4 regions of the Sulfuriferula nivalis genome follow, and region 1 is predicted to be linked to each of the others. Evidence: predicted binding sites of a transcription regulator. Region 1 holds the regulator's gene; each other region holds the start of a gene.
The links. Region 1 encodes sigma-54, which starts transcription at its own class of promoters, with help from an activator protein. Its sites were predicted from a motif close to TGGCACNNTTCCTGCT; they were not measured.

Region 1 (7,905 bases):
ACTGGCGGTACTTATTCTGTGTCAGATAATCTATCGTTTCATTGACCAGCTTGGCGGGTAAATTATCTATGCAATAATACCCGGCATCCTCCAGCACGTTCAGTGCAATACTTTTCCCTGAGCCAGACAAGCCACTAATCAGCACCAGCTGCATTTCGCCAGCATACGACGGGCTCATTGGTTCGCCTGCAAAAAACGCTGTTGCCGTGCTATGAAGTCTTCCGCACTGTTTATCCCGCGCGCGCGCAAAATATAATTACGAGTGGCCACTTCAACCAATACTGCCAAGTTACGTCCTGCTGCAACTGGAATATATACTTTACTAATTTCTACGCCTAATATCGTTTCCGCTGTCGCCTCCATATCCAGACGTGAAATTCTTTCCTGAGGCATTCCTGTCTGATCTTGCAGATTCACAATCAGCTTCAGATTTTTCTTGAACTTCACTGCGGGTTCGCCAAACAGGGTACGAATATTCAACACACCCAGGCCACGCACTTCAAGAAAGTCCTGCAGCATGGGCGGACATTGCGCTTCCAATATCGCTGGCGCTACCTTATACAAATCCACCACATCATCGGCAACCAGCCGGTGACCACGTGTAATGAGTTCCAAGGCCAATTCACTTTTCCCTGCAGCAGAATTGCCAGTCAACATTACACCGATACCATCAACTTCCAGCATAACACCATGCACATTAATCGAGTCAGCCAAGGCATGAGTCAAATAATGCGACAACACCGCCATAAGCTCAGGGCTGGCCTGTGGTGAAGTGAACAAAGGTGTATGAGTACGTCGGGCGGCAACTAACAAGGGCGCTGGCACACTCTCGCCATTCGCAATAATGACTACAGCCAGCTCAGTGGCGAATAAGTTGTCGATTGCCTGTGCTAACTCGGCATCTCCCAGCTGTCGCAGATAATCCATCTCGGCGCAGCCCAATACCTGAACACGGTTCGGATGTACAAAATTCAAATGGCCCACCAAGGCCAAAGAAGGTTTTTGTACGGTATCACCGATAAGCTGCTTATCACCACCCTCCTCCCCTGCTACCCAGGTTAAATCCAAGGGCACGACAAGATCCGCAAACATTTTGCTAACAGGGATGGTATTAATCATGGTGTCCAGTTTCTAATAATAGCCAGTGCATCTTCAGCACTTTCACTGAGACACAACGCATCGCGCACTGTTTTACTGCTAAAAAACTGTGCCAGTTCGCTTAATATTTCCAAATGTAAATCAGTCGCCTGTGCTGGCACGAACAAAATGAATAACAAACGCACTGGCAGGTGATCAGGGGCATCGAATTCTATGGGATTGCGTAATCTGACGAATACGCCTGAAGCAGATTTAAGTCCTTTGATACGACCATGAGGCATGGCAACGCCTAGCCCCAGACCGGTAGAACCGAGTTTTTCTCTTGCTAACAAACTATCCAGCACAGTCTTTTCAGAAATACATGATTCTGCATGTAACAACTGTCCGACCTGCTCAAATAACTGTTTTTTACTCTCCGCCTCCACATCCAGCAGGATGCGGGTAACGGAAAGTAAGGATGCTAACTGATTCATGGAATGAGTGAATTACTCTTCTTCAACCAAGACTTGATGTTTAATACCACCATTGGTTTGATGTGTAGAACTGTGTTTTTCTTTATGTTTAACAACTTGGCGATCCAGTTTATCTGCCAAAGCATCAATCGCTGCGTACATATCTGCGTCTTCTGCCTGGACAAAAATATCTTTCCCGCTCATATGCACATTCGCCTCAACACTGTGTTTCAGCTTCTCTACGGTCATAATAACGCTGATATCAATTACGTGATCAAAGTGGCGTTTGATACGCTCCATTTTGGTAGTTACATATTCACGAATTGCTGGGGTAATTTCCAGATGATGACCGGTAATTTTGAGGTTCATGATATTCCCTTTCACTTGCTGGTTATAGCGCTTTGCGCTGGTTGGCGGGAGGGATTTGCAAAGATTCCCGATACTTGGCGATAGTCCGTCGTGCGACATTAATGCCTTGTTGAACGAGCATCTCCGCTATCTTCCCGTCGGATAAAGGCTTCTTAGTATTTTCCGCGCTAATCAGTTGCTTAATTAACGCACGAATTGCCGTCGCTGAGCAAGCACCACCTGCATCTGTGCTCACATGGCTACCGAAAAAGTATTTTAATTCAAAGATACCTCGAGGTGTCATCATGAATTTCTGCGTAGTGACTCGCGACACAGTCGATTCGTGCAATTCAACAATATCAGCAATTTCACGCAATACCAAGGGGCGCATGGCAACTTCACCATGTTCAAAAAAATGCTTTTGCCTGTCAACAATACACTGCGTTACCCGCAATATGGTATCAAAACGCTGCATAATGTTCTTAATCAGCCACTTAGCCTCTTGCAGCTGCCCAGACAGATGCTGATGATTTGCATCCCGGTTCCGCGACAAAATATCAGCATACATTTGATTAACACGCAGCTTGGGCATCGCTTCGGAATTCAAACTGGCTACCCAGCGCCCCTTAACTTTTTTCACTATCACATCAGGGATAATATAACGCGTATCCGACGTGCCAAATGCTTCACCAGGACGGGGATTCAATTGCTGGATCAGACTTTGCGCCGCGCCCAATGCCACATCATCGCAGTGCAGCTTGCGCTTTAGACCTGCATAATCATGCGCGCCCAACGCGGCCAATTCATGCGTTGCGATTTTTTGCGCCAAATCTAAATGCGGCGTATCGACTGGCAAAGCACGTAATTGCAAGAGCAGACACTCAGCTAAATCGCGCGCACCCACACCGGTAGGCTCGAGGTTCTGCAATTGTTTGAGTGCAATTTGCAAATCTTCTAAATCTACGTCCAGCTCTTCTGGCAGCATCGCCAGTATTTCATCCAGTGTCTGGGTTAAATAACCAGCTTCATTCAAATCGTCTATCAACAACGCCACCAAACGCTTATCGCGTTCGGATAACTGAGTCAGATTTAGCTGCCATAACAAATGGTCACGCAACGGCGGCTCATCTTGCGCAGTAGCCTGTGGTTCAAAATCCTCATCCAGATCATCACCCGAACCATAGTTTGGCGTTTCATCCCAGTCTAAATCATTGAGTTCGCGTGGCGCCGCTTCAACAGGTTGTTCACTTGCGCTTTCTTGCGTTGCTGATGTGGTCTCAAACTCCGCCGTATGAGGCGTACCATCATCAATACTGTCCACTCGCTCCAGCAGTGGATTCTCCTGCACCATCAGCTCCAGCTCTTGATTAAGCTCCAGAGTCGACAGCTGTAACAAGCGTATAGACTGCTGCAGCTGCGGCGTCAGCGTCAGATTCTGTGAGAATTTAAGTTGTAAACCTTGTTTCATAATTAAAGCCTGAAATGCTCGCCCAGATAGACCCGGCGCACACTTTCATTATGGATGATTTCATCAGGATTACCAGCAGCCAACACTGTACCGTCATTAATAATATACGCACGATCACAAATACCCAAGGTTTCACGCACATTGTGATCAGTAATCAGTATACCTATGCCACGCTCCGTCAAAAACCGTATCAACTTCTGGATATCTATCACCGCAATTGGATCTATCCCCGCAAAAGGCTCATCCAATAGTACAAAACGTGGATTCATTGCCAGCGCACGCGCAATTTCCACGCGCCTGCGTTCACCGCCAGACAAGCTCATCGCAGAGGCATCACGCAGATGCTCAACATGCAAATCAGCCAGTAAACTTTCTAAATGTTGCGAGATCTCTTCATCACTGTAATGTTTCAATTCCAGAATTGCACGGATATTTTGTTCCACAGTCATCTTGCGGAAAATCGACGCCTCTTGAGGCAAATAACTCAAACCCAAACCAGCCCTGCGATGAATAGGCATCACTCCCACATCCGCGCCATCCAATGTGATCGAGCCGCCATCAATTTTAACCAGGCCCACTATCATGTAAAAGCACGTCGTCTTACCCGCGCCATTCGGGCCCAACAAACCCACCACCTCTCCACTACGCACAGTGAGTGACACGTCCTTCACCACTACCCGTGACTTGTAGCTTTTTTTAAGATGGTTGATGCTGAGTTCGCTCATGGCTTCACCAATGTTGGCGCTGGTGTAGACCTTAATGGCAATGGTGGTTGCGCGACGGCTGGCGTTTCAGTCTTAACTTTGGGTCGGATAACTGCACGCACTCGACTGGCTGGGGCATTTGGATCTTTAGCTGCTGTTGGGTCGTTCCTAGCTTCGAACACTTCACTGGTGGTGTTATAAGTCATCGTATGACCACGCAACTCGTCTTCACCTTTTTTCAGCCGCGCATTACCAGTCAAATACACCATATTCGATTTGCTATCCATGTCAATGCGACTGGCATAACCTTCGACATACTCATCGACCTTATCGCGCTTCTGACGGAAATAAACCGGGTTACCGTATGCCACCGCCTTATTAAAGCCTTCGCCATTCTCGCTCACTTCAATTCTGTCCGCACGTAGCAACATTGTGCCCTGTATCAATACCACGCTACCGACATACACGCTGGTTTTATGAATATCATCGACAGTCACGCTATCCGCTTCCAAATTGACAGGCTTAGTTCTATCCGCCAATTCCGCGTTTGCGGTATGCGCCAATAACAGGCAAACGAGGGCAACTGGAAATTTACTTAATAGGTTCATAACGAGCTTTTACTTTGTTGGTTAGTCGCAAAATACGAGTTTGATTGTCCAATTCTAACCCGCCTGCAGTCATTTGTATGGATTTACCCACCACGTGGACTAATTTATTGGTGCGCACCACCCTTGCATCGGGTATAGCTACTAAATATTCGGTCGTCAGTGTCAACGGCCCCTGCTCATCATGCGCATCTCGTACCAGCACGACATTACCGATAAAATCCACTTCCTTACCTTTGGCGGTCACGAATCCCTGTTTCGCTCGGACATCAGCGCTGCCTTGATGATCATCATGCGCAATCAAATGGGGTTTAAGTAAGGTAGTAGTATCATCATCCAGAAAATGCTCGGCATGGTCGGCGTGCAAGGTGTAAATCAGTTGACCAGCCAGATTAGTGCGCGATACGGAAAACTGCTCGATAATATAATCCGCTATGTGCCTGTCTTTGGAAAAGATATTGGCACGCGGCGATTGCACCACGAACTGCAACCAAAACGTCAGCCCTGCAATCACTGCCAGTATCCCCAAAGGGAACCAATAGAGCGGACGATTGTTCATTTCAAATAAATCGCCAGCAAGTCCGCATAAGTATTCTGTGCACGCATAATAAACTCACATGCCTCACGCACCGCACCATGCCCACCTTCACGCCGCGTCACCATGTGCGCATAACGCTGCACTTCAGGTGGTGCTGCGGGCACGCTGATTGCCAAACCGCAACGTATCAAAATTGGCAGATCTATCACATCATCGCCCATATACGCAGTTTGTTCAGGTGCCAACGCCAGCTTCTCCAGCAAATGCTGATAGGCGTCGAGCTTATTCTCGACACCCTGATATACGTGGTGTATACCCAGATTTTTTGCACGGTGAGAGACAACACCAGAATTACGCGCAGTAATAATGGCTGTTTCTACACCCGTCTGTTTGAGCATTTTCAATCCATGCCCATCCAGCGAATTAAACGCTTTGAATTCTTTACCATCATCAGCAAAAAACAGACTGCCATCAGTCATGACGCCATCGACATCAAATATCGCTAAACGTATAGGTCGAGCTCGTTGATAGATAGGGTTCATTTACACCACTCCCGCCCGTAATAAATCCAGCATATTTAATGCCCCGACTAATTTACCCGTCTCATCAATCACGAGCAAACCGTTGATATTATGCTGTTGCATCTGCTCTACTGCCACCACGGCCAACTGACTAGATTCGATGCAACGCGGATTGACCGACATCACTTCACGTACCACAGCAGTACGCACATCGATATTTCTAGCCAGCACGCGACGCAAATCGCCATCGGTCACAATTCCCGACACTTGCCCCGCCGCATCAACCACCGCTGTCATGCCCAGACCTTTGCTGGTCATCTCCAGCAATGCTGCTGGCAACAGCGCATCTGCAGTTACCGTAGGCAGCTCATCCCCCTGATGCATAATGTCACGTACATGAACCAGCAAACGCCGCCCTAACGAGCCGCCTGGATGCGTACGGGCAAAATCCTCAGAACCAAAGCCTCGCGCTTCCAGCAACGCAATTGCCAGCGCATCACCCAGCGCCAGCACTGCAGTGGTACTGGCAGTTGGCGCCAGATTAAGCGGACACGCCTCCTGCGCGACACTGGCGTCCAGATGCACATCAGACTCACGTGCCAGAGTGGAGCTCGGATTACCGGTCATCGCAATCAAACGCGCACCACGGCGTTTAATCAGCGGCATGATACTCACCAATTCTGCACTTTCGCCCGAATTCGACAAGACGATACACACATCCTCGTGAGTAATCATGCCCAAATCGCCATGACTCGCTTCACCAGGATGAACAAAAAAAGCGGGGGTACCTGTACTGGCGAAAGTCGCTGCAATTTTGTTGCCGATATGGCCTGATTTACCCATACCACTCACGACCACACGCCCACGACAGGTGAGTATTAACTGCATCGCAGCAATAAACTGCCCATCCAGCCGCTCACCCAGCGCCAACACAGCATCAGCCTCTATACGCAGTACCCGCCTGGCCAAATCCAGACTGGCGATTTCATCAATTTTTATGGCGGGCGAGTTAGGCATAGTGGTCATATCATTCTATAGATTGGGTATTTTAGCATTAGTGTTGCGACTAATCAGCAAAACCCTTGCACGCAATGCCAGTTGCCTCTAATCTGGCGGCTATGCACTCTACTTTAAGCCTGATTATCCTGCTGCTTGCCGCTGCCGTTGTGGTCTCGGCGCTGTTTCGCGCTTGGCGTTTACCGTCCATGCTGGGATTCTTGCTGGTTGGTATTATCATGGGACCGCATGCACTTAACTGGTTGCCAGACAGCCCGGAAACTCGTCATCTAGCCGAGTTTGGCGTGGTATTCCTGATGTTTAGCATAGGGCTGGAATTCAGCCTGCCCAAGCTTAACGCAATACGTACTGTCGTATTTGGCTTCGGCGGTGCACAGGTATTGAGCTTCATCCTCATCACTATCTTCATCACCAGCAACGTTGGCTTGCCCTGGACCACCGGTCTGGCAATCGGTGGCGCATTAGCCATGTCCTCTACTGCCATCGTCAGCAAAATGCTGGCTGAAAAACTTGCGCTGCAATCCGAGCACGGCAAGCAAATGATAGCTGTTCTGCTTTTTCAGGATCTTGCTGTTGTGCCACTGCTCATCCTCACCCCCACACTGGCATCAGGCGGGGAGGACTTATGGCTCGAACTGCTCACTGCGGGCGGCAAGGCAATCGCCGTGTTGCTGCTCCTGTTATTTGTTGGACAGAAACTCATGCGCCCCTGGTTCAGCTGGGTTGCCAGCCATAAGTCGTCTGAACTTTTCATGCTCAACGTGCTGCTCATCACGCTGGGACTGGCTTACCTGACTGATCAGGCTGGACTATCACTTGCGCTGGGCGCATTTCTGGCGGGCATGTTGATTTCCGAAACCGAGTTTCGATATCAAGTGGAAGACGACATCAAGCCATTCCGCGACGTATTGCTGGGGCTGTTTTTTGTCACCATAGGCATGCTGCTGGACTTGCACGAAGTCGCCCATCACTGGTTCGGTGTAACCAGTATATTAATCGCGCTCATACTTACCAAAACCGCCATCGTCTGGACTATCGGCCGCGCGTTCGGTAATGATTCGCATATTGCCACACGCACAGCACTCGGTTTGGCACAAGCTGGCGAATTTGGTTTTGTGCTGTTAGCGCAAGCAGATGGGTTGAACTTAATCACG
Region 2 (7,905 bases), 410 kb from region 1:
ATCATCGCCTCTTCGAGTTTACGCCAGGGTGTACGCTGACTCGACAAAAATAAATTTTTAGCTAATTGCTGACTAATAGTTGAACCTCCTGCAACTATCTTGCCTTTCTTAATATTTTTCTCTGCTGCATTTTGTATACCTTCCCAATCAAAACCATCATGATTCAAGAATTTACTATCTTCAGCTGCAACCAGCGCTCGCTTTAAATTGATGGAAATTTGACTATATGGCACCCATTTAAACCGTAATTCGGCATCTGGATTTTGCTGCTGCATGATGTTAAGGCGCTCATCCATAAACGCACTATTATCAGGATTATGATCGACCCACCACCAGACATGTGCAAATAACCAGAGTTGGTATAGTAAGATAATTGCTAGCAGCGCAAGAATACTGCGTTTAATCCATTTGAGTATCATAAGTTACGCAGTAAAGAAATGACGGGTTGCGTAGTGGGATGTACACCATGCCAAAGATGAAATGATACCGCTGCCTGTTCAACCAACATACCCAAGCCATCTGCTACCCGTTCTGAGCCTTGTTGCTGTGCATATTGCATAAAGGCGGTTGGCGCAGAGGCATACATCATGTCGTACGCCAGACTGCCTTGGGCAAACACACCGTCAGGCATAGCAATGGATTCCCCAGCCAGACTCGCCGAAGTGGCATTAATAACGCAATCGAATTGCATACCATTCAGTGCAGCATAATCAGCCGCCTCGACGATACCGTAGGGGGAGAACTGCGCACGCAATGTCTGCGCCTTCGCTAACGTACGGTTAGCAATCACCAGAAAGGCTGGTTGCATCGCTAAAATAGGGGCGATAACACCACGAGACGCACCCCCTGCACCCATTATAAGCACACGTCGCCCCTTTAACGCATAAGCCAAATTGACCTGTATATCGGCAATGAGTCCCGCCCCATCAGTATTATCAGCATGTATACCCAAATCCGAAAACACCAATGTATTCACTGCACCGGCTAAACGTGCACGCGCAGTGATGGTATCCGCTAACTGACAGGCGACCTCTTTAAACGGCACTGTAACATTTGCGCCACGCCCGCCATCGGTTTGAAATTGACGAACGGTGCCGGCAAAATTCTCCAGCGGTGCAAGCAGTCGTTCATAACGTATAGACAACCCCAGCTGCTCGGCAAACGCAGCATGGATTAAAGGTGACTTGGAATGGGCAATAGGATTGCCAATAACGGCATAATATTTTTCCACGAACTAGCTCATCAGATAGAATCAGAAGTCACGATTCTAACGTCATCCACGATATAGCAACAGTCTATTTATGCTTCCACGGCAAACCAGCAACTTTCCAGCCGCTTTTATACCCACGCCGCCCTTCTTCATTTTTATCGCCTTCAAAGCCTTCGAGTATATTATATACCTCACTATATCCTACAGCCTGAGCAGCAATCGCAGCACTGTTGGAACGCCCACCGGAGCGGCACATGAACATTACCAGAGACTCAGGATCAACAGACGCTTTTAATTGCGAGATAAAATCTGGATTAGCTCGCCAACCAGGAAAAGTTTGCCATTCAATATTTACTGCGGATTCGACAACGCCAACCAGATCAAGCTCAGCATGGCTACGCACATCGACAATATGTGCACTCGGCGCATGCTGACTCAAATAATGCGCCTCGCCCGGAGTCAACAAACCAGAATAAGGTAAATTAGCCGCAGCAGCACGTTCTCTGGCGGTTTGTAATATGGCACTTAAGGTCGGCATGATAATTCTCCTTTATGATAAGCACGAAGCTCAAAGTTCAGTATAGCCACAGATACAGAACACCACAAATCGAAATTTCGCACCATTTTGGTTTGCATTATTTTGCATAGCACCATATTGGTGCGCAGCATTTCACTCCGTCATAAAATTGTTTATCAACATCCTTTACATACACCAAGCTAAACCAGCATAATCACGGATATGTTTAAGCTAGTTTGATTTTTTAATTAACAATGTATTAGCATAAAACATGCTTGACTGATTGGGTAAGTTACAATTTTTAGATTATTTTTAAGCGAGGAAAACACGATGATGGTGGTTGCTGATGTAATGCAAATGGTTAAAGACAACGATGTTAAATTCGTTGATTTTCGTTTTACCGATACACGCGGTAAAGAGCAGCACGTAACTGTACCTGTAAAGCAATTTACAGAAGACAAATTTACTGACGGCCACGCTTTCGACGGTTCATCTATTGCTGGCTGGAAAGGCATCCAAGCTTCTGACATGATTTTGATGCCTGATGCAGACACCGCACGCATGGATCCATTCATGGATGAATCCACCATGATCATCACTTGCGACGTTATTGAACCTTCTGACATGAAGGGTTATGACCGTGATCCACGCTCTATCGCCAAACGTGCTGAAGCTTACTTGAAATCTACCGGCATAGGTGACACTGCTTATTTCGGCCCAGAACCAGAATTCTTCATTTTTGATTCTGTGACATGGAAAACTGACATGTCAGGCACATTTGTTAAAATCAACTCTGAAGAAGCTGCCTGGAGTTCTGGTGAGAATTACGAAGGTGGTAACATGGGACACCGTCCAGGCGTTAAAGGCGGTTATTTCCCAGTACCTCCAGTTGATAGCTTGCATGACATCCGTTCAGCAATGTGTTTAGCCTTAGAAGACATGGGCGTGCCAGTAGAAGTACATCACCATGAAGTTGCAACTGCCGGCCAATGCGAAATCGGCACTGTATTTAACACCCTGGTTAAACGCGCAGACCAAACTCAAGTGTTAAAATACGTAGTTCACAATGTTGCACATGCTTATGGCAAAACAGCAACGTTCATGCCTAAACCTATCGTTGGCGATAACGGCTCTGGTATGCACGTACACCAATCCATCTGGAAAGATGGCAAAAACCTGTTTGCTGGTAACGGCTACGCTGGCTTGTCAGAAACTGCTTTGTTCTACATCGGCGGTATCATCAAGCATGCTAAAGCATTAAACGCAATCACCAACCCAGGCACCAACTCATACAAGCGTTTGGTTCCAGGCTACGAAGCACCGGTGATGCTAGCTTACTCAGCTAAAAACCGTTCTGCATCTATTCGTATTCCACACGTAGCGAGTGAAAAAGGTCGCCGTATCGAAGTTCGCTTCCCTGATCCATCAGCTAACCCATACTTGGCATTCACTGCATTGATGATGGCTGGTCTGGATGGTATTCAAAACAAGATACATCCTGGTGATGCTGCAGACAAGAACTTGTATGACTTGCCACCTGAAGAAGAAGCAAAAATCCCTAAAGTTTGCCATTCTTTAGACATGGCGTTGGAAGCTTTAGACAAAGACCGCGATTTCTTAACTCGTGGCGGCGTATTCTCTAACGAGATGATTGATGCATACATCGAACTCAAAATGGAAGAAGTCACGAAATTCCGTATGACGACTCACCCAGTTGAATTTGAAATGTACTATTCACTGTAATTTCAGCAGCAAAAAAAGGGGCGGATTTCCGCCCCTTTTTTTATCACGCTTGTATGTTCACAGCGGTTATTCTAAACTTGGCTCATGCATAAAACTCACTTAAAACTACTGCTCCCATTATTGCTAACGAGCCTCTCCGCCCATGCCGAGATTTATAAGATTGTGGCTCCCAATGGTGAAGTAACCTACACCGACAAAGCGGTTAAAGGCTCAAAAAGACTGGATCTTGGCCCTATGCCATCATCCACACCAGTGCTTACCAACAAATCGACTCACAGCACGTCCAGTAGAAATACCAGCACACCCAGTGACTTTCCACGCATAGACAGCAATACTCAAAACCAGCGCGATAGTGTGCGCCGAAGAGTATTAACTGAAGAGTTAAACACTGAAGAGCAAGCTTTGGAAGATGCCGTTAATGCCAAGAAAGACGGTGAAACGCTACGAGCGGGGGAGAAAGCCAGCAGCCCCGGCTATTTAACCCGTATCGACAAGCTTGACCACGCTATCAAGTTACATCAAGACAACATCCATGCACTACGCAAAGAACTCAGTACTGTTAAATAGTCCAAATTTAAATTTAGCTGGCTTACAAATTGCTTAATTTAATTCAAAATGGTGCATAACCACAATTATTAGCTTGTTAAGCTGGCGTACGCCCTTGTTTGGTGCGCCATATAAATGGTATCCGCGTGATGAATCCTTATTTTGTAGGTTTAGAATGGTTAGCGACAGCGGTCATCGCGTTAGATGAGCACCGTTGCGTTCGCTACATCAATCCTGCAGCCGAAAACCTGCTCGCCTTGAGTGCAGTACAGACACATGGATTACCACTGGATCAGGTGTTTCATCAACCAACCCAGATACACGCTGCACTCGACTACGCCATCGATAACAATGCCAGCTTTACCGAACATGAGTTACACCTGCAGATTGATGACCGCACTTTGCAACTCAGCGGAACATTTACGCCAGTTGAATCACCCGCAGCAGCATTCATGCTGGAATTTCACGCGATGGATCAGCAGCTGAAAATATCACGTGACGAACACATGCTGCTGCAACAACAAGCCAACCGTGAACTCGTACGCAATCTGGCGCATGAAATCAAAAACCCACTTGGCGGCATACGCGGTGCGGCTCAGCTATTGGAATATGAACTTTCCAGCGAAACACGTGAATACACCCAAGTCATCATTCAGGAGTCTGACCGCCTGCAAAGCTTGATGGACAGGCTACTCACACCACACCGATTACCACAAATCAAAGCGCTGAATATCCATGAAGTGCTGGAACGTGTACGCAGCGTTACTTTGGCAGAAACACCCAAAGGCCTGCGCATACAACGTGACTATGACACCAGCATCCCCGACATTATCGGCGACCGTGAGCAACTCATACAAGTGGTTCTCAATATCGTGCGCAATGCAGTGCAGGCCATGCACGGACAAGGGGAAATTCGCCTGCGTACTCGCATTGCTCGCCAAGTCACATTAGCCATGAAGCGCTATCCACTGGCAGCGCTGATACAAATTATAGACAATGGGCCTGGCATCCCTGAATCCATCCGCGACCGTATTTTTTTCCCGTTGGTCTCCGCCCGTGAAGGTGGCAGTGGTCTTGGACTTACCTTGGCACAAACCTTTGTCCATCAACATCACGGCACCATAGAAGTTACTAGCGAACCCGGCAAAACCTGCTTTACCTTACTCCTACCATTGGGCATAACGCCCACTACAACTTAGTGAAATTATCATGACAAAACCAGTATGGATTATAGATGACGACCGTTCCATCCGTTGGGTGTTTGAAAAGGCATTACAACGCGCAGGCATCGCTTTTGTTAGCTTTACCTCTGTTGCTGAAGTTGAAGCTGCTTTAGCCATCAGCTTACCGCAAGTAGTGGTCAGTGACATCCATATGCCTGGCGGCTCGGGGCTGGACTTATTACAACGACTTAAGTCAGAATTCCCCAAGTTGCCAGTGATTATCATGACTGCCTACTCCGACTTGGAGTCCGCAGTTGCCGCATTTCAGGGTGGGGCTTTTGAATATTTACCTAAACCATTTGATGTCGACCACGCCATTGACCTTATACGCCGCGCCATAGATGAAAGCCTGAGGGTTGACGATGCCGCCGCTGTGCAAATAGATGAAGTACCAGAAATACTCGGTCAGGCACCTGCCATGCAAGAGGTGTTTCGCGCCATTGGGCGCTTATCACAATCACACACCACGGTACTGATTACAGGCGAATCTGGTACAGGTAAAGAACTGGTTGCTTCCGCACTACACAAGCACAGCCCGCGCGCGCGCCAACCATTCATTGCACTCAACACCGCCGCGATTCCTAAGGATTTGCTGGAATCTGAACTCTTCGGCCATGAACGTGGCGCATTTACAGGCGCTGCGGTGCAACGCCGAGGGCGCTTCGAACAAGCCGATGGTGGCACATTATTCCTGGATGAAATCGGCGATATGCCCGCTGAACTACAAACTCGCTTATTGCGTGTGCTCTCCGATGGGCAGTTCTACCGCGTAGGTGGACATCAGCCCATCAAGGTCAATGTTCGCGTCATCGCTGCAACCCACCAGGATTTGGAAACGCGCGTCAAAGAAGGCTTGTTCCGTGAAGATTTATATCACCGCCTCAACGTAATCCGCCTGCGTTTGCCCGCGTTACGCGAACGCAGTGAAGACATTCCTTTGCTTGCCCGTCACTTCTTGCAGAAGAGCGCTCAAGAACAAGCTGTCGATGCCAAAAAATTATCTGATGCCGCGATTAAACACCTAAGTCAATACAGCTGGAGTGGCAACGTCAGACAGCTCGAAAACGTCTGCCACTGGCTCACCGTCATGGCGCCTGGCAACACCGTGGACGTCTCCGATCTTCCACCAGAAATTCTCAACGCGGGACCAGCAGAAATCAGTGGTGGTGACTGGCGTGCAGCCCTGGCTCATAGCGCAGAGGCCGCGCTGAATCAGGGTGAAACGGGGATCATTGAACACTTAACCCAGGAATTTGAAAAAACGCTAATCACCATCGCCCTCAAACATACGGGCGGACGGCGCATAGAAGCAGCGAATCTGTTGGGTTTAGGGCGAAATACATTAACGCGAAAAATTCAAGAATTAGGCATGGGCGACGCCTGATTCTTGTGGATAGGTTACGAGTAACCCGACTTATCCTACCAATCGCGCCACAGCCTCGCGGTATTTGTCTGCTGTCTTAGCAGCCACATCCGCGGGTAATTCAGGCGCAGGTGGTTGCTTGTTCCAGCCTGATGATTCCAGCCAATCGCGCACAAACTGCTTATCGTAGCTAGGCGGATTGCACCCTGTTTGATAGCCCTCTGCTGGCCAGAACCTTGATGAGTCGGGAGTAAGCACTTCATCTATTAAATGCAACTTGCCTGCTGCATCCACACCAAATTCGAATTTGGTATCAGCGATAATAATACCCTTGGTTAAAGCATAAGCCGCGGCTTGTGTATAAAGCGCAATACTCGCATCACGCACCTGCGCTGCCATCTCAGCACCTAACAATTTTACCGTTTGTGCGTAATCAATATTTTCATCATGATCGCCAACCGCGGCCTTGGTCGACGGTGTAAACAATGGCTGCGGCAACTGCGCCGCCAATGCCAACCCCGCGGGCAAAAGAATACCACAGACGCTACCGCTGGCCTGATACTCTTTCCAGCCAGAACCGACCAGATAGCCGCGAACGATGGATTCTATCGGTAATGGTTGCAAGCGCTTCACCACCATCGCCCGCCCCGCTACCTGATCCACTTCATTTGGCTGCACCACTGATTCAGGTGCATCACCTGTTAAATGATTCGGCATCACTTGAGCCAGTTGCTTAAACCAGAAATGAGAAATCTCGGTCAGCATCAGCCCCTTGCCTGCAATCGGGGTAGGCAAAATCACGTCGAATGCCGACAATCTATCAGTTGCCACCATCAACAGGCGTTGATCATCAACCGCATACAAATCCCGCACCTTACCGCGAGAAAGTAATTGCAAAGAAGGGATATGTGATTCGAGTAGCGCTGTCGTCATCTTTAAAATACGGGCAAGTTTAAGATAAAACAACATTATACATTTGAACCAGCAACACGTATATTTATGTGGGGTCAGTTCTAACTTAACTACATTCAATCCGTTGCACTCATCTATCATCACTAGATCAACTCCTCCAAACCCCCTTTCTAGGTTAAAATATCGCTACTTAAATCAATGCATGGAAATCATAGTGACGCAACCTACCCAACCCTCTCTTTCGTATCGTGATGCTGGCGTAGATATAGACGCTGGCGACGCGCTTGTAGACCGTATCAAGCCATGGGCCAAGCGCACTATGCGTCCCGAAGTCATGGGGGGCATAGGTGGATTCGGCGCACTCATGGGTTTGCCTGAACGCTACAAACAA
Region 3 (7,905 bases), 360 kb from region 1:
GAATGTTGTCAACGCCCAACGCGGTAAAGGCTCTCCTGGATACCATTTGCCCTGGCCAAAGTGTTGCGCACCACCATCTGCGAAACGTTTATGCAGCCGTTTCATAAGACCATGGGCAAGGTCGAGTTTATGCTCTCCGAGTGCAGCAATATTCCATTGAGGACTTTCCATGTCATCTATCGACACAAAGGTTGGCTCGCCACCTTGAGTCAGGCGTACATCATGGATTTGCAAATCGGTATCAATTTGTCGTCCTAATGCCTGTATGGTATCCCATTGTTTTTCAGTATAGGGTTTAGTAACGCGTGGGTCTTCGAATACGCGCGTTACTGTCATGACGACATCCAGCTCGGATTCGCATATGCTGGTCATGCCGCTCACAGGAGCGGCGGAGCTGGGCATGGCGGTTGCAGCAAGCGGGATGTGCCCTTCGCCAGTTAACAGTCCGGACGTGGCGTCTAAACCTACCCAGCCTGCACCGGGAATATATGCCTCGCACCATGCGTGCAAATCGGTGAAATCGACCGATGTTCCTGCAGGACCTTCGAGTGGCACTTCATCGGCAGTTAATTGAATCAGATAGCCAGAAACAAAGCGCGCAGCAATGCCCAAATGACGTAAGGCTTGCACTAGTAGCCAGGCGCTGTCACGACAGGAGCCTGAGCCCAAGGTAAGTGTTTCTTCGGGGCTTTGTACGCCTGGTTCCATGCGGATCAGGTAGGACACGCTGTGTTGCACAGCCTGATTGACCGCTACTAAAAAATTGTTGGTATTGATATCGTCTGGTAAACCAGCACGAAATTTCTCCAGCCAGGTATCAAACTGTTTACCACAGGTTTCCTTTAATAAGAACGGCGTTAATTCTGTATTAAGTATATCGGTGTAGGTAAATGGAAAATGCTCAGCCCATGGTTCGGTAAAAAAATCGAATGGGTTAATAATGGTAAGGTCCGCGACTAAATCGACCGTTACTTTTAATTCACGAGTTGGTTCTGGGAAGCTGACGCGCGCGACAAAATTACCATAGGCGTCTTGTTGCCAATGGATAAAATGATCCGCAGGTTCGATATTCAGCGAATATGCGGTAATGGGTGTGCGACTATGTGCAGCAGGCCTCAGTCGTATTTCATGGGGAGATAATACGACAGGGCGATCGAACTTGTAATGAGTCTGGTGATGTAGTGCGGCGCGTATAGTCATGATGGGAATAGTGGTTTGGAGATTGGACAACCCCATTCTGGATCAGGCAGTGAGGCAAATACACCACGCAAGCCTTCGCTCCAGCGTTGACTGATATTGGCAAAATAAGCATCGCCTTGGGTAATGTTGTATTGACGATCGAGGCACAAACTATCAGCGGTATAGCAAGCCAAATCTATGGGCATGCCAACAGAGATATTGCTGCGCATAGTGGAGTCAAATGATACCAGCACGCATTTAATGGCTTCCATGAGCGAGGTTTCAGCATGAATCACGCGGTCAATAATAGGCTTGCCGTATTTGGTTTCGCCTATCTGGAAAAATGGAGTTGCTTCAGTTGCTTCGATGAAATTGCCCTCGGCATAGATCAGAAACAGACGTGGTGGCTCACCAAGGATCTGGCCACCCAAAATAAAATTAGCCCCGATATCAACATTGCTTTGTATGAGAAACGTGCCATCGCGCTCACGTACTTCGCGCATACATTCCCCGAGCAGGGTAGCAACATCAAACATGGATTCCGCATTCCAGATGTTTTCCAGTTCAGGATGACGCCCACGTTGCTCCATTAAGTTCACTGCACTTTGGGTGATGGACAAATTGCCTGAGCTCAAAATGACGAGGGAGCGATCACCTTCTTTTACAAATGTACGCATTTTTTTGAAACTGGCAATTTGGTCAACACCAGCATTAGTGCGTGAATCGGAGGCAAATACCAGGCCAGCATTGAGTTTAAGGGCTACGCAATATGTCATCTTGGGTTTCATAAAGGGGTTAAATACATGATTATTGTACTTGCATCAGCATTTTTTGCATCGGTGATGGTGCAAATTCTTCACGTCGGGCTAAATAGCTGGTGTGAATTTCCTGACCTAACAAGTCAACTTTTTCTAAAAACTCAGTCAAATATTCATGTAAACCTTGCTGCGTAATGTCTTCAATACGACCAAAGTGCAGCGCCGCATGGAGTTCTCCGGCGCGACGGCGTGCTTCTCTGCCGCTAAAACCATTGATGATTTCCAGTGTGGTTTCAACTTCATTTAAACAGGCGTGCAGTGAGCGCGGCATATCTGCACGCAAAATGAGTAATTCCGCTACCTTTTGTGGCGTAATCACATCACGATAAACTTTGCGATAAGCGTCAAAGGCGCTGACAGATTTTAATAATGCACCCCATTGGTAGTAGTCTGCGGCACCGCCGACATCGTGAACGCTAGGCAACAGGATATGATATTTCACATCCAGTATGCGTGCAGTGTTATCGGCGCGCTCCAGGAAGGTGCCAAGACGAATAAAATTCAGGGCATCATCTTTGAGCATGGTGCCTAATGTGACGCCACGGAATAGGTGTGAGCGTTCCTTGACCCATTCGAAGAAGCAAGTAGGGCAGTCTTTTCCTAACGTGGGTATCATGCGATTAATTTCTAGCCAGGAAGCATTGATACTTTCCCACATTTCCGCGTTAATGGCTCCGCGTACCGAGCGGGCATTTTCACGTGCTGACATTAAGCAGCTATAGATGCTTGATGGATTGTCAGGATCTAAGGCAATGTAGCGGTTGACAGCTTCCGCTTCAACCAGTTCATGCTTGGCTAAATAGCCTTCAGCACAGCCAGCAATGTTGAGCGGTGCATACCACAGGTGCGTTTCTGCGCCTTCGCTGTCGTCGGGAAGTAGTGATGTTTTATGGGTGATGTCTAATACCCGGGCGGTATTTTCAGCGCGCTCAATGTAGCGCGCCATCCAGAATAAGTGATCTGCTGTGCGTGATAACATGTTAATCCTCCAATACCCAAGTATCTTTAGTACCGCCACCCTGTGACGAGTTGACGATTAATGAGCCTTCAGCCAATGCAACACGAGTCAGGCCGCCAGGTGCCAGTCGTATTTCTTTACCTGATAGTACAAATGGGCGCAAATCAACATGGCGTGGCGCAATGCCCGCCTCTACTAATGTAGGGCAAGTGGATAAGGCCAGCGTTGGCTGTGCGATAAAGTTGGAAGGATCTGCCAAAATCCGATCACGATAGTCGGCAATTTCTTTTGGTGTACTGGTTGGACCTACCAACATGCCATAGCCACCAGAGCCTTGAACTTCTTTCACCACTAATTCAGGCAAATGTGCCAGGACATAACTTAAATCGTCTTTCAGTTCCAACCGCCATGTTGGCACATTGGAAAGGATGGGTTTTTCACCCAAGTAAAACTCTATCATTGCTGGTACGTACAGATAAGTTGACTTGTCATCAGCAACGCCAGTGCCTACAGCATTGGCGAGGGTGACATTACCTGCGCGATAGGCTTTCATCAGGCCAGGTACACCTAGTGCAGAGTTGGGATTAAATACCGTGGGATCCAGAAAATCATCGTCAACTCGGCGGTAAATAACATGCACTTGCTGCGGACCTTCGGTGGTGTGCATATACACTTTATCGTCGTGTACGAACAAATCCTTGCCTTCGACCAGTTCCACGCCCATCTGGCTGGCTAGAAACGCGTGTTCGAAATAGGCGCTGTTATATGCACCTGGGGTCATGACTACAATTACAGGGTCGCTGATGTAGGGCGATGCAGATTCGCGCAACGTGTCATACAACATTTGTGGATAATGCTCGACCGGTGCGACCGAATGACCTGCAAACAAATCAGGAAATAAACGCATCATGGTACGGCGATTTTCTAGCATATATGACACGCCAGAAGGTGTGCGTAGATTATCTTCCAATACATAGAAATCGTTTTCGGTGACTCGTACTAAATCGATACCGGCGATGTGAGCGTATATTTGATTAGGTAAATCTACGCCTTGCATTTCTTTGCAATAAAGTTTGTTATCCAGTATTTGATGAGCAGGAATAACCCCTGCTTTGATAATATTCTGTTCGTGATAAATATCGTGAAGAAAGGCATTTAAAGCAGTAACGCGTTGTTTTAAACCCTGCTCTAGACGTGCCCATTCTTTGGAGCCAAAGACTCTGGGTACAATATCGAAAGGAATGAGACGTTCTGCACCAGCAGCTTCGCCATAGACAGCAAAGGTGATGCCCAGACGTCGGAATAACATTTCAGCTTCACGTTGCTTTTGCGCCAGAGCATCAAGTGGCAAGCTGAATAACTGACGGGCAATATTTTGATAATGATGTCGTGCGGCGCCTTCACTGGTGTACATTTCATCATATATTAATGTTACTGGTGCTGCAGGCGTAATTTCATCCATGATCGTACTCTTTGCTTTTGTCTGTGATTGGATAATCGCAAAGAGCGTGCCAATTATGGAGTTATTTATCTATATGTTTAATATAGATTTAATTTCGCATTGTTAATTGATACTGCAATTTTGCGACTATTTGGTGCGTATCTGTACATCATCGCACCAAATTAAGACATGCGTATTAATTTATCGTTCAGATTTGTAATATTTGGATTAATCACACGGTGTAACACAGGCATCTTTATCCAGCGTACCCATTTTTTTGAGTTTGCGCGCCATGTGATAGGCTAGTTTATCGACTGATGCAGGATTTTGTCCGGTGTAGAGTTGACGGTCAATTACAACATGCTCTTGTCCGGGTTGTGCAAAGCTTAATAATCCACCTAAATGAGTAATACGGTTAGCGAGTAAGTCAGGGAGTTGCGTGGCGAGTCCAGCAAGTTGTTCTTCTTCTGGACTAAAGCAGGTGAGTTGGTAACCTGCTAATAACCAATTGTCTTCGTGCTGTGCGGGTACTAAACCCGCTGGGCCATGGCAGATAGCGCCTATGAGTCCATTGTTGGCCAGAGTGCGCTTGACGAGTGTGCCCGTTGCTGCTGAGTCGATTAAATCTACCATAGGGCCGTGACCGCCTGGGAAAAATACTGCATCGTACTTAATACCAGTCAGAGCCAGGCGTTCCAATGACAATGGGGTACGCCAGCCATCAATTTCGTCGAGCTGCTCGCGCAGGTTGGCAATGCGACCTGAATCATGCTGGTGAAATTCGGGTGCGAAGCAGTTTTCATCGAGCGCAGCCGGTTTGCCCTTGGGGGTGGCGATGCTGACTTGATGGCCATGTTCGAGAAACAAATGATGTGCGGGCACAAATTCTTGCGCCCAGAATCCTGTGGGCATGTTGCTGCCGTCAAGCAAGGGTAATTGTTCGGCGGCGGTGAGGATGAATAAGACGTGTGCCATTATTGCAGCGCCCCAAATACCGTCTTGAGGATGCTGCTGCCATATTTGCTGGCCATGCCTGCAGTATATTGAACAGGGTTGGCACGCAACGCCTTTTCTTCATTACCTATAGTGAGGTATAAACCATCCAGCGTTTTTTGCGTGACATAGCGTTCTATGCTGGCATCTTCCTGTTTAACCAGACCAAATTGTGCCGCTTGTCCTGCGAGTTGGTTGTATTGTTGTGCCAAGCCCAGTTTTTGTGTGTAGCGAGTCACAATGGGAAGAAAAGTCTGCTGTAACTGAGTCTGCGAATTTTTGCGGAAGTATTCTGTGCCTGCAGTATCACCACCCATGAGGATGTTTTTGGCATCGGTGAGTGTCATTTTTTTGACTGCACTGACGAGCAGGTTTTTCGCAGCAGGCACTGAGGCTTCGGCAGCACGGTTGATAGTGAGATCAAGTTCGTCAAAGGCACGTCCCTGCCCTAAAGTGCGCATGATGGTTTCGACTTGTTGCATGGCGGGCGGGAGTGGTATCTTAATTTGTGGGTTGTTCATGAAACCATCTGTACGCCCGAGTTGACTAACGGCTTTGACTGCACCTTGTTCTAATGCTTGTTTTAAGCCACTATTCGCTTGTGTATCGGTGATGCTGTCTAAATTTGCAGCTAGCAGTGAGGTGCTGAAGAAAGTAGTCAGGAGAAATCCGATAATTTTAGACATGCTTGTATTCCTGAAAGGTTGCTAAATGGGTAGTAAACAATATCATAAGTTCATTATTTATGCTGTGCTGGGTGGGGTGTTGGCGGTATTGGTTTATATGGGCTTGACGCAAAAAGCCAGTGCGCCTGCGTTAACGATGACCACTTTATCTGGTCAGACATTAGACTTGGCGCAATACCGTGGTAAAACGGTGGTGGTGAATTTTTGGGCGACAAGTTGCCCCGGTTGCGTCAAGGAAATGCCGCAACTGGTCGATGTATATCAGCGTTATCATAGTAAAGGTCTGGAAGTTGTGGCCGTGGCGATGAATTATGATCCTGCCGAGAATGTCCGGCAATTTGCTGCTGAGCAGCATTTGCCATTTCCTGTGGTGATGGATACGCAAGGCGATATTGCACACGCATTTGGTGAGGTAAAGTTAACGCCAACCTCCTTTCTGATTGATGCTGATGGTCATATCGCAGAACAAACTATCGGCGACTTGGATTTTGCAAAATTGCGGCAGCGTTTGGATGGGGTGAAAACATGAATGAACAATATGCCTGGCGTAGCTATTTTGTTGTACAAGTGGATTACCAGTTATGGGCGAATGACAGGATGTTCGCTGCGCTAGGTTGTCTGGATCCTGTTGTGCGTCTGCAGGAACAAGGCCTGTTTTTTCATAGTATTCATCATACCGTTGATCATTTGTTGCTGGTCAACAAGCTGTGGTTTGCACGGCTGCGTGGTCAGTCAGGGCACGTCGACTTTAGTCAGATTACTTATCCTGACTGGGATCAGTTGATAGAAACGACACAAGCTAATTTACGTGAATTGCAACTCTGGTTGGAGGAGTGTGACGATACGTTTTTTGAAAGCGAGCTGGCTTATCTGACCAGTAAGGGTGAGCATGAAATTATGTGGGTACGTGATGTGCTTTCACATATGATGGATCATCAGGTGCATCACCGTGGGCAAATATCAGCGGTGCTGACGCGTTTGGGTTATCGTGCACTGGAAATGGATTATTTATATTACAAGCGTGAAATAATCGCTTACAGGCGTCAGCTGGCTGCTATTCCTTGAGCAAGGGCTGCACTAAATCTTCAAGCCGGCCGTAATAAACCTGGCCATCAATTTTATGACGTATAACGCCTTTTTTATCAATAATGAATGACATCGGCACCTTGTCAATTTTGCCAAATGCCTGCTGTGTTGTTGCATCAGCAATTGCAGCGGTGAAACTGTAAGCTTCCTGACGCATAAACTGGGCGACCAGTGCAGGATCGTCTTCAATCGAGAGGGCTAATATTTCCACGCCTTTGTTATGCCAGTCGCGGTAAAATGATTGTATCTCTGGCATCTCATGACGGCAATAGGGACACCAGGTTGCCCAGAAACTGACGATGACGACTTTGCCACGTAAATCAGATAATGCAATAACCCGGTTATCAGTCGTCGTGACGCTGAAATTATCAACAGGACGATGCTCTTCGCTGACCCAGGCGGGTGGTCTGAACCAGAAATAAACGATGAGCATGAGTAACACGGCCGTGAATGGGCTGGGTGTTAATTTTTTTACCCAGGGGTGCGTGGTTAAGTTTTTCAGCATAGGAGTGTTAAATTGTTGTGGATTAAAGCATTACATATCATTTTTGTAGCGAGCTGGTTTGCGGGCTTGTTCTATTTGCCGCGTTTGTTCGTTAATCATGCCATGGTAAACGATGCGGCAACGATTGCGCAATTTAAGTTGATGGAGCGTAAGCTATATAAATTCATGACTCCGCTGGGGGTGTTGGCACTGATATTTGGTACCTGGTTGTGGCTGCGCTATGGTTATTCAGGCGCTTG
Region 4 (7,905 bases), 580 kb from region 1:
GGTAAAAGCTTTTCGCAGCCAGGGGTATCAGGTTGCAGATCGGGTTGAATCTGCATTTGCGCTACCCGATGCAGTCGCCAAAAGTGCGCCTGATGTCATTATCATCGGTGCAGACTCACCTGACCGCGATATGCTGGAGCATTTGTGCGTCGCTACGCGTGATTGTCCGCGCCCTGTGGTGATGTTTACTGAAGATCAGGCAAGTGAATCCATTCGTGCCGCACTGAAAGCAGGTGTGTCAGCTTATATTGTCGATGGCCTGGAATCTGCGCGTTTGCAGCCTATCCTGGAGGTTGCCCGTATCAGGTTTGAAGAACATCAGGTGCTGGTGGATGCAGCCAATAAGGCTAATCGTTCCCAGCAAGAACGTGATCTGATTGCTGCGGCCAAACAGCGATTAATGGTTGATCAGAATATGAGCGAAACGGACGCTTATCACGCCATGCGTCGTACTGCGATGGCTGAGAATCGCAGATTGGTGGAAATCGCCGAGGCAATTATGCAGGCGATACCACCAATGGCCTGATGCGAAGATATTTTCAAACAGTCGTGATTAAAAGCTTTGCACGTATTTGATTTTCTGTATCTTATTGTGGGGTTTATCTGGTTCCTCGTGTAGGTGATAGCGTGTATGATTCAGCCATATTATGCTGAAAATAGCATTTTTTATGCAACGCTACGTGAGATTTAACAGATTTTACTTCGAAAACGATGAAGTGACAGAGACAGAGACGCGATGCAAACACCCATTATTCCTGACAACGAATCTCAGCGTTTAGCTGCATTGCATGGCTATGATGTACTGGACACACCCGCTGAGGCTGAATTTGATGATTTGACGAAGTTGGCGTCCATTATCTGTGGTACTCCCATCGCGCTGGTTTCACTTATAGATAAAGACAGACAGTGGTTTAAAAGTAGCGTGGGTTTAGCTGCACATGAAACGCCACGGGCTATTTCATTCTGCGGTCATGCAATTAATCAGCCTGAACAAATACTGGAAGTAAGTAATGCATTAGAGGATGATCGTTTTGCCGATAATCCTTTGGTGCTGGGTGCGCCGAATATCCGCTTTTACGCGGGTGCACCATTAGTGACCAGTGATGGTTATGCATTGGGAACTTTGTGTGTAATCGACACCATACCTCATCAACTGACTGAGCAGCAGCGCGAGGCATTGCAAGCGCTGAGTCGGCAAGCTACGCGACTGATAGAAAAACGCTTGATGCCGCAATTGATACAGGCACAATATCTGGCTTATCAGGAACAGGCCGCTATGCTGCATAATCAGGAACAGTACTTCGAGACGCTGTTTGACAAGTCAACCGATAGTGCATTAATTCTGCATCGTGGTCGGGTAGTGAATTGCAATCAGGCGGCGGTACGATTGTTTCATTGTGCTGAAAAGTTGCAGCTGGTTGACATGAGTCTGGCTCAGTTATCTACCACGCATCAGGCTGATGGAGTTTGTTCGCAAGAACGCCTGGCCGATATTGTTTCGCTGGCGTTAAGTCATGGCTATCATCATTTTGATTGGCGGATGATGCGCAGTGATGGCATGCCGTTTGATGCTGACGTTGCTTTAACGGCAATTACCATTAATGGCGAGTTGATGCTGCATGTGGCATTGCGCGATATTACCGATAAGCACCAGCTCGAACAGGCGCTTTACCTGGCCAAGGAACGCGCGGAAGTGACGTTGGCATCCATCGGCGATGCAGTTATTACCACGGATGCCGCGGGGCAGATTACGTTTATGAATCAGGTTGCCGTCAACCTGACGGGCTGGGCACTCGAAGAGGCGACAGGTTGTGCAATTTCTACCGTATTCAATATTACGCATGAAGATACCCATCAGCAAATAGTCAATCCTGTGGAGGTGGTGCTCAGACAAGGCAAGGCGGCTGCCCCCGTAGGTCATACCTTACTCGTGGCGCGAAACGGCATAGAGTACATAATTGAAGATTCTGCTGCGCCTATATTTCTTGCAGATAATACATTGATAGGCTGTGTGCTGGTATTCCGGGATGTGACTGAAAAATACCGGATGCAAAACGTAGTGCGCTGGCAAGCAGCGCATGATGCGCTGACCAATTTGCCGAATCGGGTACTGCTGGCGGAAAGTTTCAAACGTGCTATTGCGCGTGCGCAACGCCAACAAATGCTGTTGGCTGTGTGCATGATAGATCTGGATGAGTTCAAGCCAGTCAACGATGAATATGGTCATGATGTTGGCGATCTGCTGTTGGTGCAAGTGGCGACGCGCTTGAATGAAATGATACGCGGCGATGACACTGCTGCGCGCCTGGGCGGGGATGAATTTGCCTTGTTGCTCTCGGATATTACGGATGTGGACGAGTTGCAGGCTGTTGTGGCGCGCATACTGCAGGCGCTAGCCATGCCTTACATGATAGATGGCAAGATTATTAAGGTTTCTGCCAGTATAGGCAGTGCGTTATATCCATTGGATGACGTAGATGCGGATACCTTGCTGCGGCATGCGGATCAGGCTATGTATCAGGCTAAACAGCGTGGGCGTAATCAGCATCTGATGTTTGATGTGTCACTGGATACACAAATTATTGCGAGTCATCAGGTACTTCGTAACGTTAAAAATGCACTGCAGCACGATGAGCTGGTTTTGTATTATCAGCCCAAGGTGAATATGCGCTCGGGACTTATCGTGGGTATGGAGGCATTATTGCGCTGGCAGCATCCAGTGCAAGGGTTGATACCGCCATTGGATTTTTTACCGCAAGTCGAAAAAACCGATCTGATTATTGATATAGGTAAATGGGTAATTGAGCAAGCGCTGAGTCAAATCTCAGCATGGTGTAGTGCTGGCAGGTGCTGGACAGTCAGCGTTAATATTGCAGCGTTGCATTTTCAGTGTCGGCATTTTTTACAGGATTTGCAGGACAGTTTGCAGCGCCATTCTGACGTGCCGCCGCATTTGCTGGAGATAGAAATTCTGGAGTCAGTTGCGCTAGGCGATATTAATCTGGTTAACCAGCTGATACGAGATTGTCAGGCACTGGGTGTGAGCTTCTCGCTGGATGACTTCGGTACAGGCTATTCTTCATTGGGTTATTTGAAACGACTGCCAGCCGAAACGATTAAAATCGATCAGTCATTTGTACGTGACATATTAGATGATAAAGACGATCTGGCTCTGGTCGAGGCAGTTATCGGTATGGGCCGGGTATTCAACCGTAAAATTATTGCGGAAGGGGTGGAAACGGCTGAACATGGCGTATTGTTAATGCGTTTGGGATGCGATCTTGCTCAAGGTTATGGTATTGCCAAGCCTATGCCTGCAGCTAATGTGCTGGCATGGGCTGCAAGCTATGTGGCAGATCCAGTGTGGGCGATGTGGGCTGATACGCAATGGGAACTGGACGATTTCCCCTTGCTGGTTGCCCAGTATGACCATTTGAAGTGGGTTAAACGTCTGGTGTTATCAGTCAGACATCCGCATATAGCCTTGAACAAGTCGGAGATCACGGATGCGCATCAATGCCGGTTTGGTCATTGGTATTATGGTTATGGTAAAGCGCACTATGGGAGTCTTAGCGAGTTTATCGACATTGAGCCTTTGCACAATAAAGTGCATGAAATAGGGGTGGCAATTGTGCAAGCGTGTGAGGATGGCGATAAAGAAACCGCACAACGCTTATGTGGTGTGCTGTTGGCGACCAAGGATGGTATTTTGGGCATGATGGCGAGATTGCAGCAAGCTGTACGCCTGGAAGTGCATGACATAAGTATTCATCCACATAACAGCCATTGATGGCGCGCTGTTCTGGTGCGTGGTGTGTTGGTGAGCGCACCATATGTTTGCTTTGATAACGCCATCTCTTTATCTTTATCCTTGGTTTTATCGATAATAATTCTTTTATTATCATGCTGTTGTAGTTAATTTATTGAGTTGGCACGGCGTTTGCTATGTATCTATGCAAGAGCCTTGTTCAATGGTGAGCGATCTCTGACAAACCTATTTTTTAATAAATGGAGTAACTCAGATGAGCGACCACAATCCCGACAATTCTGTCGATACCACAATTTCTACTATTACTACCGATACCAATTCACGCCGTGATTTTCTGAAAAAATCCACAGGCATGTTAGGAGCTGCTGCCTTGATGAATCTTGTTTCCCCTGAAGTCCGTCAGGGTGCCTGGGCTGCTGGCTCAGATGCGCCAGAGCTGAGCGAGGTTAAAGTAGGCTTTATTCCATTGACCGATTGCGCGTCTGTAGTTATCGCCAGCGTGATGGGCTTTGATAAAAAGTATGGCATCAAAATTATACCGAGCAAGGAAGCTTCTTGGGCGGCAGTGCGCGACAAGCTGATCAATGGCGAGCTGGATGCATCCCATGTGTTGTATGGTCTGATTTATGGCGTGCAAATGGGTATCGGTGGGCCGAAGAAAGATATGGCTAACCTGATGACTCTTAATAATAATGGTCAGGCGATTACCTTATCTAACCAACTCAAAGCAAAAGGTGCGATTGATGGTCCTAGCCTGGCTAAACTGATTAAAGCCGAGCCACGTGAATATACCTTCGCGCAAACCTTTCCAACAGGTACCCATGCAATGTGGCTGTACTATTGGTTAGCTTCTTATGGCGTGAATCCATTTACCGAAGCTAAAGTCATCACCGTACCGCCACCGCAAATGATTGCGAACATGCGTGTGGATAACATGGATGGCTATTGTGTAGGTGAGCCGTGGAATGCACGGGCGATTCGTGACAAGGTTGGCTTTACAGCGGTAACAACCCAGGAAATCTGGCAAGACCATCCAGAAAAAATCCTCGGCACAACGGCAGAATGGGTAGCGAAACATCCTAACACTGCACGTGCATTGATTATGGCCGTGCTGGATGCATCACGTTACATAGATGACATGTCACATCGTTCAGAAGTGGCCAAGATTATTTCGGATAAGTCTTACGTGAATACCGATTTTGATTCCATAGAAGACCGTATGCTGGGTCAGTATGACAACGGTAACGGCAAGAAATGGCAAGATCCTAACTACATGAAATTCTTTAATGACGGCAAGGTTAACTTCCCTTACCTGTCCGACGGCATGTGGTTCCTGACTCAGCATAAGCGCTGGGGCTTGCTCAAGGAAGATCCTAACTATCTGGCTGAAGCGACCAAGGTCAATCAGATCAAGCTCTACACCGAAGCGGCAACGCAACTCAAGATTGCCGTGCCCAAGAGCCCGATGCGCACCTCCAAGCTGATAGACGGCACAGTGTGGGATGGTAAGGATCCGAAAAAATACGCAGCTTCATTCAAGATCCACGCGTAAAACCATGGACGTAGCAAGTTAGCTTGCTACGTCATCAGTTACACCTAGGAGAATATGATGAGTGCTGTTTATGAAACTGTGCAGGCGCAGCCTGATGTCAAAGTGGTTGCGCCCCCAGCTCAGCCAGTACCCGTTAAGACGACCATGAATAAACCTAAATTTGAGTTAAAAGAAAAGCTGGCTGACGCGTTGCGTTGGGTCATCCCGCCTGTGTTAGGTATTTTGGCATTTATTGCGCTGTGGGCATTGGTTGCACAAGAAACAGAAAATCTGCCTGGACCATTAAAAACCTGGGAATCAGCAAAATTGTTATTCGCTGATCCATTTTATAACAAAGGTCCTAACGATCAGGGTATAGGCTGGAATATTCTGTATTCGCTTTATCGCGTCGGCATAGGCTTCGGTCTGGCTGCGCTGGTGGGTATTCCGCTGGGATTCATGATAGGTCGTTTCAAGTTTCTGGCAGCGATGACCGCACCGATTATCAGCCTGTTGCGTCCGGTTTCGCCGCTGGCCTGGCTGCCTATTGGCCTGCTGGTGCTGCATAAAGCCGAGCCAGCTTCGATCTGGGTGATTTATATTTCCAGTATCTGGCCGATGATATTGAATACCGCGGTGGGTGTGCGCCAGGTGCCGCAGGATTACCTCAACGTCGCTCGCGTGCTGAACCTGTCGGAGTGGAAAGTGTTTACCCGTATTCTGTTCCCTGCCGTATTGCCGCATGTTTTGACTGGTGTGCGTCTGGCAATAGGTATAGCCTGGCTGGTAATCGTTGCGGCTGAAATGTTGACCGGTGGTGTGGGTATCGGTTTCTGGGTTTGGGATGAGTGGAATAACCTGAATGTCGAGCACATTATCATCGCGATTTTTGTGGTGGGCATCATCGGACTATTGCTAGAGCAGGGTCTGATCTGGATCGCCAAACGTTTCAGTTACGAATAAGGGAATAATCATGGAAAAGTTCGTACATTTAGATCATGTTGATGTGAAATTTAGCACCAAAAAAGGGGTTTATCATGCGCTGAGCAACATTAATCTGAGCATAGATCAGGGCCAGTTCGTTACTTTGATCGGTCACTCGGGTTGCGGTAAATCGACGTTACTTAATATTATTGCAGGCTTGCAGGATGCAACAGAAGGTGCTGCTTTGTGTGCAGGTCGTGAAATTAAAGGTCCGGGACCTGAGCGTGCGGTGGTGTTTCAAAATCATAGCTTGCTGCCATGGCTGACCTGCTATGACAATATCTATTTGGGTGTGGAACGCGTGTTTGGCGCTAAAGAAGGTAAAGCTAAACTCAAGGAGCGTACTCTGGCGGCGTTAGATTTAGTTGGCCTGAGTCATGCCGAACATAAGCGCCCGAATGAAATATCCGGTGGTATGAAGCAGCGTGTAGGTATTGCTCGTGCATTGGCCATGGAACCAAAAATCCTGCTGATGGATGAGCCTTTCGGTGCGCTCGATGCCCTCACGCGTGCTCATTTACAGGATGAGTTGATGAAAATCGTCGCTGCAACCAATAGTACTGTAGTAATGGTGACACACGATGTGGATGAGGCAGTGTTGTTGTCTGATCGTATTGTGATGCTGACTAACGGACCTGCCGCTACCATCGGTGAAATATTAACTGTGGATTTGGCGAAACCGCGTGATCGCCTCGCTTTGGCTAACGATCCGCATTATCACCATATCCGTTCCAAAGTGCTGGAGTTCTTGTATCAGCGGCAAATGCGCCCGGCTGCTGCTTGATTCAGAATAACTGCAACAACCGTACTTCAACACCGCTACGGTACGCAGGGGCTGGGTAGTAGGCCACGGGGGGCGGTGGTGCGTATATTACACGTGGCGGCTGATAATAAGGCTGAGCGTAATATGTGTCGTAGTCACGTCCGTGTCCGTGTTCATATCCATGCCCATGTCCGTGATCCCAGTTCCTGTCGCCGCGGTCGTCTCCACGGCCGTGATCCTGATAATAGTGTGGCGCATCATAGCCACGATAGCCATCTCGACCGTCGTGGTCGCCGTGGCCATCAGCCAAAGCAGGTGCAGTGAAACTGGCAAATAATGCTAGTGCAAAAATTTTAGTGAGCGTCTTGTTCATGATATTGTCCTCGTAAGCGTTGGGCGGTGGCGAAAGCTACCGCCATTTTTCATTAATACTGACCAGGTACACGGGCTCTATCATGCTTCTCTTGATAGATATTGCCGCTGGACTGCTGCAAATCCTGATGCACATCCTGGCGTTCAGCTGGCGTGTAACGGCCGTCCGATTTATAAGCGCGTTCTTCAGTACGAATTTGTTTCTGATTCTGTACTAAGCCTTTGGCTTCTTCACGTGTCAAACTTCCTGATTGCACACCTTGTTTAATGCGTTGTGCTTCGTGGTGTTGCATTTGGTTATTGTTCTGGTGATGGTAATTGTCAGCATAAACGCTGGTTGCACCCATAAAGCCGATAACTAATAATCCTGAACCGATAAATTTATTCATGGCATCTCTCCTTTAGGTAAATTGGTCTTCCTTGTGGAAGTGAGTCCATCATAAAGGCGAGTTGTAAGCGAATTGTTGCTCAATATGAAGCAAGTGG

Region 2: glnA (glutamate--ammonia ligase) is a predicted target of sigma-54. The motif match lies at 1,988-2,003, and genes of this name have one in related genera.
Region 3: SFSGTM_RS13440 (circularly permuted type 2 ATP-grasp protein) is a predicted target of sigma-54. The motif match lies at 4,454-4,469, and genes of this name have one in related genera.
Region 4: SFSGTM_RS01585 (CmpA/NrtA family ABC transporter substrate-binding protein) is a predicted target of sigma-54. The motif match lies at 3,930-3,945, and genes of this name have one in related genera.

What each region holds. Positions count from the first base shown of each region.
Region 1 covers NZ_AP021881.1:3,085,115-3,093,019, forward strand. The annotation lists gene rapZ (RNase adapter RapZ) at 1-154, opposite strand, end outside; gene hprK (HPr(Ser) kinase/phosphatase) at 175-1,119, opposite strand; gene ptsN (PTS IIA-like nitrogen regulatory protein PtsN) at 1,116-1,571, opposite strand; gene hpf (ribosome hibernation-promoting factor, HPF/YfiA family) at 1,584-1,919, opposite strand; gene SFSGTM_RS15210 (RNA polymerase factor sigma-54) at 1,942-3,366, opposite strand; gene lptB (LPS export ABC transporter ATP-binding protein) at 3,369-4,091, opposite strand; gene lptA (lipopolysaccharide transport periplasmic protein LptA) at 4,088-4,678, opposite strand; gene lptC (LPS export ABC transporter periplasmic protein LptC) at 4,662-5,234, opposite strand; gene SFSGTM_RS15230 (KdsC family phosphatase) at 5,231-5,755, opposite strand; gene SFSGTM_RS15235 (KpsF/GutQ family sugar-phosphate isomerase) at 5,756-6,760, opposite strand; gene SFSGTM_RS15240 (monovalent cation:proton antiporter family protein) at 6,853-7,905, shown strand, end outside.
Region 2 covers NZ_AP021881.1:130,177-138,081, reverse strand. The annotation lists gene mtgA (monofunctional biosynthetic peptidoglycan transglycosylase) at 1-419, opposite strand, end outside; gene aroE (shikimate dehydrogenase) at 416-1,231, opposite strand; gene SFSGTM_RS00700 (rhodanese-like domain-containing protein) at 1,296-1,748, opposite strand; gene glnA (glutamate--ammonia ligase) at 2,061-3,470, shown strand; gene SFSGTM_RS00690 (DUF4124 domain-containing protein) at 3,555-4,037, shown strand; gene glnL (nitrogen regulation protein NR(II)) at 4,166-5,215, shown strand; gene ntrC (nitrogen regulation protein NR(I)) at 5,226-6,623, shown strand; gene SFSGTM_RS00675 (phosphoribosylaminoimidazolesuccinocarboxamide synthase) at 6,654-7,535, opposite strand; gene purM (phosphoribosylformylglycinamidine cyclo-ligase) at 7,729-7,905, shown strand, end outside.
Region 3 covers NZ_AP021881.1:2,726,410-2,734,314, reverse strand. The annotation lists gene SFSGTM_RS13455 (transglutaminase family protein) at 1-1,200, opposite strand, end outside; gene SFSGTM_RS13450 (proteasome-type protease) at 1,197-1,955, opposite strand; gene SFSGTM_RS13445 (alpha-E domain-containing protein) at 1,987-2,976, opposite strand; gene SFSGTM_RS13440 (circularly permuted type 2 ATP-grasp protein) at 2,978-4,417, opposite strand; gene SFSGTM_RS13435 (type 1 glutamine amidotransferase domain-containing protein) at 4,625-5,371, opposite strand; gene SFSGTM_RS13430 (DUF4197 domain-containing protein) at 5,371-6,075, opposite strand; gene SFSGTM_RS13425 (peroxiredoxin family protein) at 6,101-6,604, shown strand; gene SFSGTM_RS13420 (DinB family protein) at 6,601-7,140, shown strand; gene SFSGTM_RS13415 (peroxiredoxin family protein) at 7,130-7,666, opposite strand; gene SFSGTM_RS13410 (CopD family protein) at 7,679-7,905, shown strand, end outside.
Region 4 covers NZ_AP021881.1:305,380-313,284, forward strand. The annotation lists gene SFSGTM_RS01575 (ANTAR domain-containing response regulator) at 1-526, shown strand, start outside; gene SFSGTM_RS01580 (EAL domain-containing protein) at 737-3,790, shown strand; gene SFSGTM_RS01585 (CmpA/NrtA family ABC transporter substrate-binding protein) at 4,023-5,321, shown strand; gene ntrB (nitrate ABC transporter permease) at 5,376-6,263, shown strand; gene SFSGTM_RS01595 (ABC transporter ATP-binding protein) at 6,274-7,068, shown strand; gene SFSGTM_RS01600 (hypothetical protein) at 7,070-7,420, opposite strand; gene SFSGTM_RS01605 (hypothetical protein) at 7,473-7,808, opposite strand.